3 regions of the Shewanella sp. ZOR0012 genome follow, and region 3 is predicted to be linked to each of the others. Evidence: riboswitches for the same ligand, from Rfam matches in the RefSeq annotation. Region 3 holds a riboswitch; each other region holds the start of a gene.
The links. A riboswitch is a leader RNA that binds a small molecule or an ion and turns the genes downstream of it on or off. The one in region 3 is predicted to bind lysine.

Region 1 (4,265 bases), 780 kb from region 3:
AGAAGAGTTAGCACCAGTATCAATTGCCAAATTACTTAAAGCCGTACAAGAAAAAGAACAAGCGCAATTAGTGCTGTTTGGTAAGCAATCCATTGATGGTGATAATAACCAAACGGGCCAAATGTTTGCTGCATTAACGGATATGCCGCAAGCGACCTTTGCTTCAGCAATTAAAGTTGAAGGTAATTCACTTCAAGTTGCTCGTGAGATAGATGGTGGTATGCAAACCTTAAATCTACCATTGCCAGCTGTGGTGACTGCGGATTTACGTTTGAATGAGCCACGTTATGCCTCATTACCTAATATCATGAAAGCCAAACGTAAGCCATTAGATGTGCTGACGGTAGCTGATTTAGGTGTGACGCTCAAAGCGCATCAAACGGTGATCAAGGTAACGCTGCCTGCTGAACGTAAGGCCGGTATTATGGTTGCGTCGGTAGCAGAGCTGGTTGAAAAGTTAAAGAATGAAGCGAAGGTGATCTAAATGGCCATTTTAGTATTAGCAGAACACGATAATGCGGCGCTGAAATTGGATACCGCTAAAGTTGTCACCGCAGCTCGTGCGATCGGCGGTGATGTACATGTATTGGTGGTGGGCCATCAATGTGGTGCAGTGGTGCAAGCTGCTCAAGCTCTACAAGGTGTCGCGCAAGTATTAGTCGCCGATAACAGTGCTTATGAAGCGCATTTAGCCGAAAACGTGGCTAAATTGCTGGTGGACTTAGCACCAAACTACAGCCATATTCTCGCAGCGGCATCGAGTGCGGGTAAAGACACGTTACCGCGTGTGGCAGCACTTTTAGATGTGGCGCAAATTTCGGAAGTGATTGGCGTGGTGAGTAGCGATACCTTTGTTCGCCCGATTTATGCGGGTAACGCGTTAGCGACAGTTCAAAGCCATGACGCTATCAAAGTGATGACAGTGCGTGCCAGTGCGTTCGATGCGGTGACACAGGGTAATAATGCTGCTGTGACTACCTTGGATAAAGTGTTTGAAGCCAAAGCTCAGTTTGTGTCTCAAGCGCTGACAGTTTCAGCACGTCCAGAGTTAGGAAATGCTGGCATTATCGTATCTGGTGGCCGTGGCATGGGCAGCGGTGAAAACTTCGGCATGTTAGAGCAACTGGCTGATAAGCTTGGTGCCGCAGTAGGTGCTTCGCGTGCGGCGGTTGACGCAGGCTTTGTTCCGAATGACTTGCAAGTCGGTCAAACCGGTAAAATTGTCGCACCTAATCTCTATATTGCAGTCGGTATTTCAGGCGCGATCCAACATTTAGCGGGAATGAAAGACGCTAAGGTGATTGTGGCTATCAACAAAGACCCTGAAGCGCCTATCTTCCAAGTTGCCGATTATGGCCTCGAAGCTGACCTGTTCGAAGCCGTTCCGCAGTTGATTGCAAGCTTGAGTTGATTTTATTTGTGAGCTAAGTCAAAGTAAGCGGCTTCGCGGTGGTAACTGCTTAGCCGCTTATGTTTTTATGAGCCTCACGCCCATGTATGGGCGTTCTTAGAAGTAGAGGCGCACCAAATATCAGTAGTGATCAGTAGGGTGATTCCGTTGATCGTTCACGAAAGGATTTGGTGCCGAAGTAGTTTGATTTATCACGATCAACTGCTGGGGTTGTGTCTAATAGGTACAACACTGCCATAGTATTTCCAGATACGGATATTAGGAATAGTTACTATGGAGCGCTACTGATAGGACAGGTGATCTTGGGTATCTATTGCCTTTTCCCACCAGTTCAGTCGCCCTCCATTCGTATTTTGACGAAGAAATAATCAATGACTGTAGTTAGTTATGCCGATTCGGCGCTTTCTTTGCTCCCGCCTGTGGTTGCAATTGTATTGGCGATTTTTACTCGCCGAGTGCTTCTTTCCCTCGGTTTAGGAATTGTGATTGGAGTATTATTGCTCAATCAATTTTCTCCTGTGGCCAGCGGTGAGTTTTTATTTAACAGTGTAAAAGGACTTTTTTGGTCGGAAGATGGCGTAAATTCTTGGAATTTATACATTCTCGGTTTCTTGATTGTATTGGGGATGATCACCGCTCTAATTACTGTGAGTGGTAGTGCTCGGGCATTTGCTGATTGGGCAAGGTTACATATTCGTAATAAGCGCGATGCGAAATTACTGACCATGTTTTTAGGCTGTGTTGTTTTTATTGACGATTATTTCAATAGCTTAGTCGTTGGGTCTGTCGCAAGGCCTGTTACCGACCGTTACCATATTTCCCGCGCTAAGTTAGCTTATTTATTAGATTCTACCGCAGCACCAGTTTGTGTCATTTCACCGGTATCAAGTTGGGGCGCTTATATTATTGCGTTAATTGGCGGAATATTAACAGCACATGGTTTTGCGGACTCTGGTCATTTGAGTGTATTTATTCAAATGATCCCTATGAATTTCTATGCAATTTTCTCTTTATTATTACTGCTTTGTGTGGCGTTTATGGGCTTAGATGTTGGCCCTATGCGTGAACATGAATTAAATGCCATGCGCGGTAATTTATACGATGAGACTAAAGGTTTACCGCCAGGTGCTAATGCTGATTTACCCGAAGCTGAAACAGGTAAAATCCTCGGGTTATTCCTACCTATCACAGTACTGGTATTTGCGACCCTGTATTTTATGATCGATAGCGGTGCTCAAGTATTAGCTAAAGAAGGCATTGAATTTAATATTATTTCTGCTTTCGAGAAAACCGATGTGAGTTCATCACTGTTCTTTGGTGCCCTGATTGGTTTAGCGGTTGCGCTGGTACTTAACTTAGTGCAAGGCGTTGAAAAATCAATGGTATTAAAAGGTGTAGTGCAGGGCGCTCGCTCTATGTTGCCTGCGATTTACATCTTGTTATTTGCTTGGACCATTGCAGGTGTGATCGGCCAGCTTGAAACCGGTAAGTTTATGGCTAGCCTAGCCACTGGGAATATTCCCTTTGCTTTCTTACCTGCATTAATGTTTGTGTTAGCGGGCCTGACTGCATTCTCTACAGGAACCAGTTGGGGTACGTTCGGGATTATGCTGCCGATTGCCGCCGATATGGCGATGGGCAGTCACACAGCCATGATGTTACCTATGCTGGCTTCGGTATTAGCGGGGGCGGTATTTGGTGATCATTGTTCACCGATTTCTGATACCACTATTTTGTCGTCGACGGGGGCCAGTTGCCATCATATCGACCACGTAGTGACGCAGCTTCCCTACGCCGTAATCGTTGCGCTGATCAGCATGATCGGCTACGTAGTGCTTGGCTTAACTGAATCGGTCAATGCAGGATTAGTGACTTGTAGCATATTGTTTGTATTGACGATTTTTGGTTTGCACATTAAATCCAAAAGTACGGCTTTATAAGTCCGTGATTTAACTTCGCTCTTATATTGAGAATGTAAAACAAATCAGCCAGCAACTATGCTGGCTGATTTTTATCTACTCAGTATCTAAAATTACTGAGTCTGATTGAGCCCACGGCGGTTGAGTAAACCTTCAGTGGTAGGCTCTTGGCCGCGGAAGTTCTTGTAAGCTTCCATTGGCGCAATACTGTTGCCCACTTCGCGAATGGTCTTACGGTATTTCATGCCGATCTCACGATTTAGGCCGCCTTGGGTTTGCACATAGGCAAAGGCGTCAGCCGCTAAAATTTCACTCCACATATACGCGTAGTAACTTGCTGAGTAACCACCTGGGAAGGCGTGGGCAAAGTAAGTTGACTTATAACGTGGTGGTACGGCGGTGATATTTAAGCCGTGCTTTTTCAGCGCATTAGCCTCAAAGGTCGCTACATCTTGCAATGGTGCATCAGGGCTTAATGAGTGCCATTCCATATCCACTAGCGCCGCAGCCATATATTCTAACGTATCGAAGCCTTGGTTAAAGCTGCCTGATTTTAATAGTTTTTGCAGTAACTCATCAGGGATAGGCTTGCCTGTTTCGTAGTGCTTGGCGTAGTTGGCTAACACTTTAGGGTGGGCCGCCCAATCTTCTTCGAAAGTCGATGGAAATTCCACAAAGTCACGGGATACCGAAGTCCCAGAAAGACTTGGGTAAGTCACTTTGGAGAACATACCGTGGGTACCGTGGCCCATTTCGTGGAACATCGTGGTGACTTCGTTATAGCTGACGAAGGTAGGTTGGCCTTCAGGCGCCTTTTTAATGTTCATCACGTTAACTACGACAGGCTTAGTACCTTCGAGGAAGGATTGCCCTACAAACGAGCTCATCCATGCGCCACCGCGTTTACCTTCACGGGCAAAGTAATCAGCATAGAA
Region 2 (4,265 bases), 290 kb from region 3:
AATGGAGTATAGGCACACAATCCTGGGGCAAACTGAGTGCCGTCAGTTCCTGCTCACTGCCATATAAGTCGAGTCGCAGCAGATTGACTAAGGTCTCACCCGCTGCAAGCGGCTCTCCCACGGGCGCCACATATTCCACCAAGCCCGCCATAGGCGCATGGTACTTTTTGTAATCCTTAAGATAACAGCCAAAACGCGGCATCTTAACGGGTTCCACTTGCTCGGCAATCACCCCTCGATGGCTTAAATAGGCCAAAATGCCTTTAGCATCGACTAAAGCATCCTCAAGGCAAATGCGTTCTTGGCTCGCCAGTTCCAAGGTAAAAGCTGAAACGGCGATATTGAGATCCCGCCCCTGCGCTTTTGCCACTTCACTCAATTGCCACCAAGGACAAAATGCCGCCTCATCCATTGCGCCACCAAAACTATTGGGGATCACCAATGTATAAGGAATCGTGAAAAACTGCGCCGCTGCAATATCATATTCAGGGCAATACAAATGTTTACAGGATTTAGGCCCAGTATGCAGATCGAGCACTATATCCGCTGCATGGGCCATAGCCTGTAAGCTAACCGCCAATCTGTGTCCCGTGGTCACGCCCCAATCGTTACGTAACCGCTGCTGGCAAGCTTCAATCAAGGTGCTGCGATATGCTTGAATAAGTTCGCTATCGCTAAGCTCAGCATGTTCACTGTACCAAGCGGGTAAATCTATCGCGTGATTTAAGTACTCACGATTCCAGTTTACGCCAGTGATAGGGTCAAAACGCCCCAGTGTAAACTCACCGCTTTTTTGATTAATTCCCAGCGGATTAGCCAAGGGCACTAAGGTAATTTCCCCTAAGATGTGGCAATTTTCCAACTGTTTCATCAATTGATAAATCACCGCATTGCCTTGCACCTCAGCACCATGGACATTAGCCTGAATATACACTTTAGGGCCAGATACATGACCACTTGGCTTAAAGTGATAAATCGGCAGCGTCAGAGCCTGCCCTGCGGCAAGCTCCCCAATTTGCAGAGACGATGTTGTCGGCAACATACTAAACGCCTTCAAACAAATTTTCGTGCAACGCTTTAACCACTTGTGCCGCTTCGGATTCGGCCACTAACACACACAAGTTATGCGGACTGGCACCTTGGCAGATCATGCGCACATTGTGGGGTTCGAGCACTTCAAACACGCGGCGACAAATACCCGCAGTCGTAGCGATGCGATTACCGATAATCGCCACTAGGGCTAAACCATCCTCCACACGCACGCGGCAATGTTGCGATAATTCTTGCAGTAACGCTTCACTTAATAAACCTTGCCCGCTTGAATCGGAGCCGGTTTTATCTAAGGTCAGGGATACGTTAACTTCGGAGGTGGTGATCAAATCCACACTGATCTTGTGTCTTGCCAATGTGGCAAAGGTTTCCGCCAAGAAGCCCTGCGCATGCAGCATTTGTAGGCTGTGCAGATTGAGTAGCGTCTGGTCGCGGCGCAGCGCCACCGCGCGGAACACGGGTGCATCTTCAACCTGATGGCGGATCCAAGTGCCACCCTTTTCAGGCTCCTTGCTTGAACCGACAAACACTTGAATTTGTTGGCGCACGGCCGGAAGAATCGTCGCAGGATGTAATACTTTAGCGCCAAAGGTCGCCATTTCGGCGGCTTCGTTAAAGCTGATTTCGGCAATCGGATGGGCATTTGGCGCGAGGCGCGGATCGGTCGTATAAATCCCGGCCACATCGGTCCAAATCTCAACCGCTGAGGCTTTTAACGCTTCGGCTAACAGTGCCGCAGAATAGTCGCTACCGCCACGGCCGAGAGTTGTGGTTTGCCCCGCTTCATCGGAGCCAATAAAACCTTGAGTCACAATCACTTGCTCAGATAACAGCGGCAGTAAATGCTCACTCGATAGCAAAGCAATTTGCTCAACCTGTGGCTCGGCGCGGCCAAAATGGCTGTCGGTGCGCAACACACGGCGCACATCGAAGGCACTTGAGTTGGCGCCTTTTTCGCGCAATACCGCCGCAAATAATGCCGACGAACACTGCTCGCCAAGGGACAATAACTCATCCATGGTGGCCTTACTGCGCTGGGACGCCAGCGCTTCGCTTAATACCGCCATACGGCTTAACAGCTTATCTAATGCGGCAGCAACATCGTTAGGGCGACCGAGTTTATCTAAGATAGCGTATTGAATCTGCGCAATTTGCTTTAATCGTTGTAAGCGACCATCGTCGTTTATTGACTCTTGGGTCAGTTCAACCAACAGGTTCGTCACGCCACTGGAGGCGCTAACCACCACTAAACGGCAATCGGGATTGCCCAGTACGATATCGGCGCAGCGATTCATTGCACCGTAATCGGCGACTGAAGTACCACCAAATTTTGCGACAACAAGAGACATTAGCGCACCTCCGCAGAAGCAGAAGACACGGCACAAACTAGGATAAGATATTGATTAACTAACATGATTACGCTCCGAACTAACTTCGTTCGAAGAGCCTGGTGCTCAATGATACGCACCCCAATAGAAGGGAAACAGCAATCGTCACCAGAAGCTCTCCACCAATTACAGGTGACAATCGTTAGGATTCAGCCTAAGCGACCGACATAAACATGCAGCAACCATATCTATGCCTCGGCGTTAATCTCCCTCATCAATCATCGCTGGAGTTTGTGCTCCTCTGACTGACTACCTAGTTAACGCTCCTCTTCTGTTCCTTTCCGCCGGAAAGGGACGAAAAAAGTAGCAATAAACCCCTAATGAAGTCAATGCTAATTTCACACACTATATACAAATTCAATAAACGCATTTAAAAACAATGGGAATTTAAAACGTTTGCGACTTATGCCAAACGAGAATAGGGAAAAATCAATCAGATCTAGCAAAGAAGAAAAACAAACTAGCCTTGCCGTGAGATCAGCAAAGCTTAGCCAGAGGAGCGATTAAAAGCGTCAATCGCGGTTAGGTGACCAAGTCCGGTAGCTCATAAACCAAACGCACATAGTCGTTAAATCGACCTAAACACACCTCTGTTTGCCCGGCTAATGTACAAGGCACTAAACTCACCTCGCCCTGTTCCACCATGTAGATAGCGTATTGATTAAACTTTTTCCCCAACTGCAAGGCCATGCTGCGATCAATAAACACGGCCCAGCTCTTCTCCATATGGGATAAATCTGGCGATGCCCCAATCAGTGCACGATAGGGACTGCCTAATAATTCAATTTCACGTAGAAGTTGGCGGTCGAGTAATCGGTTTTGGCTGGGAGTAAGGAGGGTTGAAGCGGGATTATGGGCGGTAATTACAGCAAAGGAAAAATCACAGGATAATGCTTGAGTAAGCAAAAACAACGGCGTTTGATAATGCTGCCACAAATCTTGAGTCATGTTGTCCATTGGTAGTCTAGTCGAAAAATGAACCCGCGCTAGTTTAACAGAGAGCCTAAAAAATCCAAAGAGGCGTGAACTGGCTCACAAGAATTAAAAATACATTAGTTATACTAATCAATGACTAAAGTAAATATCATGGTAAATCAGCGTCTCAGCCTGAAATTTGTTAACATTTCATTTGTTAACAAATGCCTAAAACGAGTACAATGTCGTCATTGGCCAGTTAAGCAGATAACATTAAGTTTGCTTAATCTTGACAAGGGTTTGTTAGATTCCTCTGCGAAATCACCTTATGCTGGCCAGACATCTTTTAAAATGTGTTCTACATTTGATTTATCATTTAAACATTTTAAAAAAAACAATAGTTAAGGAACTATTTTTAACTATTGCTTATCGAAGTTGATACTGGTTACGTTTTATCGTATTACACTTTAAACGTTCACTTATATACATCCTGACGTGTAGCCGTGAAGATCTTCCCTTTGAAGCACAGAGCAGTAAGTGGAAGTATCAACATTTTATGAATATAAGAATCCGATGTAAGTGATTCTTATGGTTAGAATATTGGTTAAAATTTAGGTACTTAATATGCAAAATCCGCACATTCTGATCGTTGAAGATGAAGCCGTTACCCGTAACACGCTAAGAAGTATTTTCGAGGCAGAAGGGTATGTGGTAACTGAGGCCAATGATGGCGCAGAAATGCATAAGGCTATGCAGGAAAACAAAATTAACCTCGTGGTTATGGACATTAACCTACCAGGTAAAAACGGTCTGTTGTTGGCACGTGAATTACGTGAAATCAACAACATCGGTCTGATCTTCTTAACAGGCCGTGACAACGAAGTCGACAAAATCCTTGGACTTGAAATTGGC
Region 3 (4,265 bases):
AAAATCTTTCCATGGCTACCGCACTTGGCTAACACCGATTAGCCAAGGGATTGCACTGCTGTAATGCTTTTATAGAATCTAGCATCTAGCATCTAGCATCTAGCATCTAGCATCTAGCATCTACCATCTAGCATCTAGCATCTAGCATCTAGCATCTAGCATCTAGCATCTAGCATCTAGCACCTAGCACCTAGCACCTAGCACCTAGCACCTAGCACCTAGCACCTAGAACCTAGAACCTAGCACCTAGAGTCTTATCGCATATTGTTCAGGAGGTGTTCTTGCGAAATAAAGATACATCTTCCTGATGCAAGTGAACTGAATCGAGGTCACGATTAAGTTTCATCCTTGTTAAAAACCTAAGATAACGTTGTGTTTAACATCTGTCTACCACTTTCACATTACAAATTAGATAGTTAAGTGATGACTTAAGTTTGCTTGAATGGATGCAGGCTTACTCAAGCCCACAAAAAAGCAAGGGGCCCGTGGGCCCCTTGGTTGATAGCGTGTAAAAGTGCCTTATGCCGTAGCTAACAAAGGCTGATTTTTCGTTTTACGCAGATGATAAGCAGTGAAGAGCACAAACCACAGGGCGCTTACGGCGAATCCAGCTAAGGTTGAATGCATAATCCCCATGGCCAAATAGCCTAAGGTGGCGCCAAAGGCGATGGCTAACGCATAGGGTAGCTGGGTCATCACATGGTCAATATGGTGGCAACCTGCCCCCGTGGCCGACAAAATACTGGTGCTGGAAATCGGCGAGCTATGATCGCCAAACACTGAGCCCGCAAGCACTGCGGCAAGCATTGGCAGCATTAACGCGATATCGCTGGCTGCGGCCATGTCGCCGGCCAGTGGCAACATAATACCAAAGGTACCCCAACTGGTTCCGGTGGCAAATGCCATGGCGCAGGACAACACAAACACCACCGCAGGCAACACTTCCATTGGCAAATTACCGTTGGCGAGGGAGGCCAGATATTTGCCTGTCTCAACATCGCGAACAACCGCACCAATCGCCCAGGCAAACAGCAAAATATTAATGGCGGGTAGCATGGCCATCACGCCTTGCGGGGCGGCTTTAAGCCAGTTTTTTGCACCCAATTTTAACCGCAGCGCAAGCACAATTGACACCGCCAAGCTGCACAGCGCGCCATACACTAGCGAGGAGCCCACATTGGTGTTTTCAAAGGAGCCAAGTACGCTAAATGGCAGCCCTTTTTCATCCAATACAGCAGCTCCGGAGGAGATCATAAAATACACGGTCGCGCCGGTGAGGGTTAGGATCGGCAATACCATATCGATCATGCCACCGTTACTTTCTTCAGGGCTTTCCATATCTAAGCCGATTGGACGAGGCTTAGTCGGATCCCAAAGCTTCCCTTCCAGCGCCCATGCTTCATGTTTACGCATTGGGCCGATATCCATTTGAAAGATAATCACCACCAGCACCATCAACAGGGTAAACACGGCATACAGATTCATTGGGATCATCTCAACAAAGGCTGAGATTGGGCTTTGCTCACTAATGCCGTGGGCGGCCATAATGCCACCGATAAGCGCGATAATATAAGCGCCCCAAGAAGAGATGGGCATCAATACGCACACGGGCGCAGCGGTGGAATCTAAAAGATAAGCCAGTTTGGCGCGGGAGATTTGAAAGCGATCGGTCACCGGACGGCAAATAGCGCCAACCGACAAACTATGAAAAAAGTCGTCAATAAAAAACGCAAACACCATCACCCCAGTTAAGCCTTTTGCGCCGCGACGGGTCTTAGCGCGCTTAGCTGCCCACTCGGCAAAGGCGCGGGTGGCGCCAGAAACCGTCATCAGACTAATGAGTCCACCAAGCAGCAACATAAACAGCAACATATTGATATTGTCGCGATTAAGTGCGCCATCGACCCAAAAAATCTTCAGCACGGTATTGAACATATAGTGCAGTGAATCAAGGGGAGAAAACTGATTGAGTAACAAACTGCCGGCCACAATCCCTACGCCAAGGGATAACAGTACGCGACGTGTGATGATCGCCAAGGCGACGGCTAACAAAGGGGGAAGTACTGACCAACCTGAGTCAGCAAAATGACTAATGTCCATGATCTCTTTTCACCAAAAAACGGGTGGAGATCTACCGAGAGGATAAAGAAACAAAACCTATAGGGAGGTATTACTCCTCAGCCCCTTCAGGTAGCGCTCCATAGTGGATGACTATGGCAGTCTTGCACCTATTTGATGCAAAACCAGCAGCTCGGTTTGATGACCTGGCTACTTCGGCGCTGACTCCTTTCCTTGTACATCTGCGGCATCACCCTCCGCACAAGTAGTCATAGGCAGCGCGCCTCTACTTAAAGGTATTCGAGCGGGCATTCTAGCGAGATGGGAACCGATAGCAAGTATTTTGATCCCACTCGCGTATAAAACAACGAATCACCTACAAGTTGGCAACGCAAGAAACATCAGCCCATCAAGCGTTGCAATAGCGCCAAATGGACTTATACGAGTAAATGTTTACCAAAAAAATCTAAGGTTCTTGTCCATGCGAGCTCAGCCGTTTGCTCATCATAACGGGCGGTGGAATCGTTATGGAAACCATGATTCACATTCGGGTAAAGATAAGCGACGTAATCGGCTTTATTAGCCTTTAGCTGGGCTTCATACTCGGCCCATGTATCGTTAATCCGTTGATCTAAAGCGGCAAATTGCAACATCAACGGGCCTTTCACTCGGCTGCGCAGCTCAGTTGCTGCGGGTGTGCCATAAAAAGGCACGCCTGCCGCAAGCTCGTCCGGCATGGTTGCGGCAAGCATATTGACGATATAGCCACCAAAGCAGAAACCGACGGCGCCGAGTTTGCCATTACTCTGCGGGTGCGACTTTAAAAAGCGCGCGGCGGCGATAAAATCCTGCTCGATTTTGGCCCTATCGAGGCTCGCTTGCATGGTGCGGCCCGCATCATCATCACCGGGATAACCACCAAGGCTATAAAGCGCATCGGGGGCAAAGGCTATATAGCCCTTGGCCGCTAAGCGGCGAGCCACATCTTCGATATAGGGATTAAGGCCACGGTTTTCGTGTACCACTAACACCACGGGCGCTTTTTTAGTGGGATCTAAGGTCTTAGGATCGCCAGCCTTTTGGCCTGGGATCAGCAACGCGTTTGGCAAGACTAAATAACCGCGACCTTCACCATAACCATCGGGGGATGGAAATTTCACATAACTGGCTTGAATGCTGGGATCGTTAAAGGAGACTTGCTCGGCTAAGGCGTAATTAGGCATTAGTGCGCCCGTCAGCGTGGTCATGGTAAAACCCAGTGCCACTAGGCCCGCAAGGCGAGCCATAAACTCACGGCGGTCGATAATGCCGTGGGCATATTCGTCATACCAGTCAAAGGCTTCCTGAGGAATGACAGGGAAAGGTGGTGTGGTTAGTTCTGGCTTATGATCTGGGCTCATCGTTCTTTCTCCATTAAACAAGCTAACCACTGGTTTATATTCCCTAGCTTGTGAGTTATCTAGCGGCCTTACCAAGAGTAAAGGATGAGAGCTTGTCAGGGCAATTAGCTTTATGCCGCCCATTTAATAATTCTCCACTCATCAATAGCCAATTTATGGTTGATCATGCGCCCAAATTGGCGTGAGCTTTTTATTCCCTAGGGGCATTTTTGTGTATAATGTCGCCAAACAACATATTAATATCATTACATTTCAATAACATAAGTTACTAATGGAGTTCAAATGGCTATAGGGATATGCAGGGTACTTTGTACCACTGTCACGCTCACGCTTGGGTTAACGGCTTGCGATAATCAGGTTTCTGATAAGTCAGCAAGTATTCCCGCTTCGCGCGAGTATCAGATTATTTCTACTTCACACCTCAACGATAGTTTCGAAACTCGTAAAGTGTTGCAGGCACGATTGCTGCTGGATTACCAGTTACAAGATACAGAAGGTAAGACGGCCAGCTTAACCACACCACTAACCCATAATGCCCGCTTTTTTATCCAACCTAACCTGCTGCAAATTAGCGATTATGGCATGCCGATCCCAGTGAGTAATATCGACCCAAAAGCCAAATCCAATGAAATCGCTCAGTTGGTTAAAGATGGCTTTAATGTGGAATTTAACAATGGTGAAGTCCGCCAATTAACCCCCATTGCCAAGATGGATCAAAAAGATATCAAGGAGTTATTTGAGCGCTGGCAAAATCTTAATAACTTGTTTAAACAAGCCCCAACCTTGCCTGTGGCGCTTGAGCCTCGC

Region 1: linked by a shared signal. The riboswitch ahead of L976_RS12565 (Na+/H+ antiporter NhaC family protein) and the one ahead of L976_RS15950 (Na+/H+ antiporter NhaC family protein) in region 3 are both predicted to bind lysine.
Region 2: linked by a shared signal. The riboswitch ahead of lysC (lysine-sensitive aspartokinase 3) and the one ahead of L976_RS15950 (Na+/H+ antiporter NhaC family protein) in region 3 are both predicted to bind lysine.

Annotation. Positions count from the first base shown of each region.
Region 1 covers NZ_JTLE01000094.1:2,487,192-2,491,456, forward strand. The annotation lists gene L976_RS12555 (electron transfer flavoprotein subunit beta/FixA family protein) at 1-484, shown strand, start outside; gene L976_RS12560 (electron transfer flavoprotein subunit alpha/FixB family protein) at 485-1,411, shown strand; lysine riboswitch at 1,507-1,703, shown strand; gene L976_RS12565 (Na+/H+ antiporter NhaC family protein) at 1,783-3,351, shown strand; gene L976_RS12570 (M3 family metallopeptidase) at 3,444-4,265, opposite strand, start outside.
Region 2 covers NZ_JTLE01000094.1:3,555,583-3,559,847, reverse strand. The annotation lists gene L976_RS17190 (succinylglutamate desuccinylase/aspartoacylase family protein) at 1-1,042, opposite strand, end outside; gene lysC (lysine-sensitive aspartokinase 3) at 1,044-2,399, opposite strand; lysine riboswitch at 2,543-2,717, opposite strand; gene L976_RS17180 (DUF3293 domain-containing protein) at 2,961-3,395, opposite strand; gene arcA (two-component system response regulator ArcA) at 3,978-4,265, shown strand, end outside.
Region 3 covers NZ_JTLE01000094.1:3,265,399-3,269,663, reverse strand. The annotation lists gene L976_RS15950 (Na+/H+ antiporter NhaC family protein) at 520-2,100, opposite strand; lysine riboswitch at 2,184-2,355, opposite strand; gene L976_RS15945 (dienelactone hydrolase family protein) at 2,496-3,458, opposite strand; gene L976_RS15940 (hypothetical protein) at 3,741-4,265, shown strand, end outside.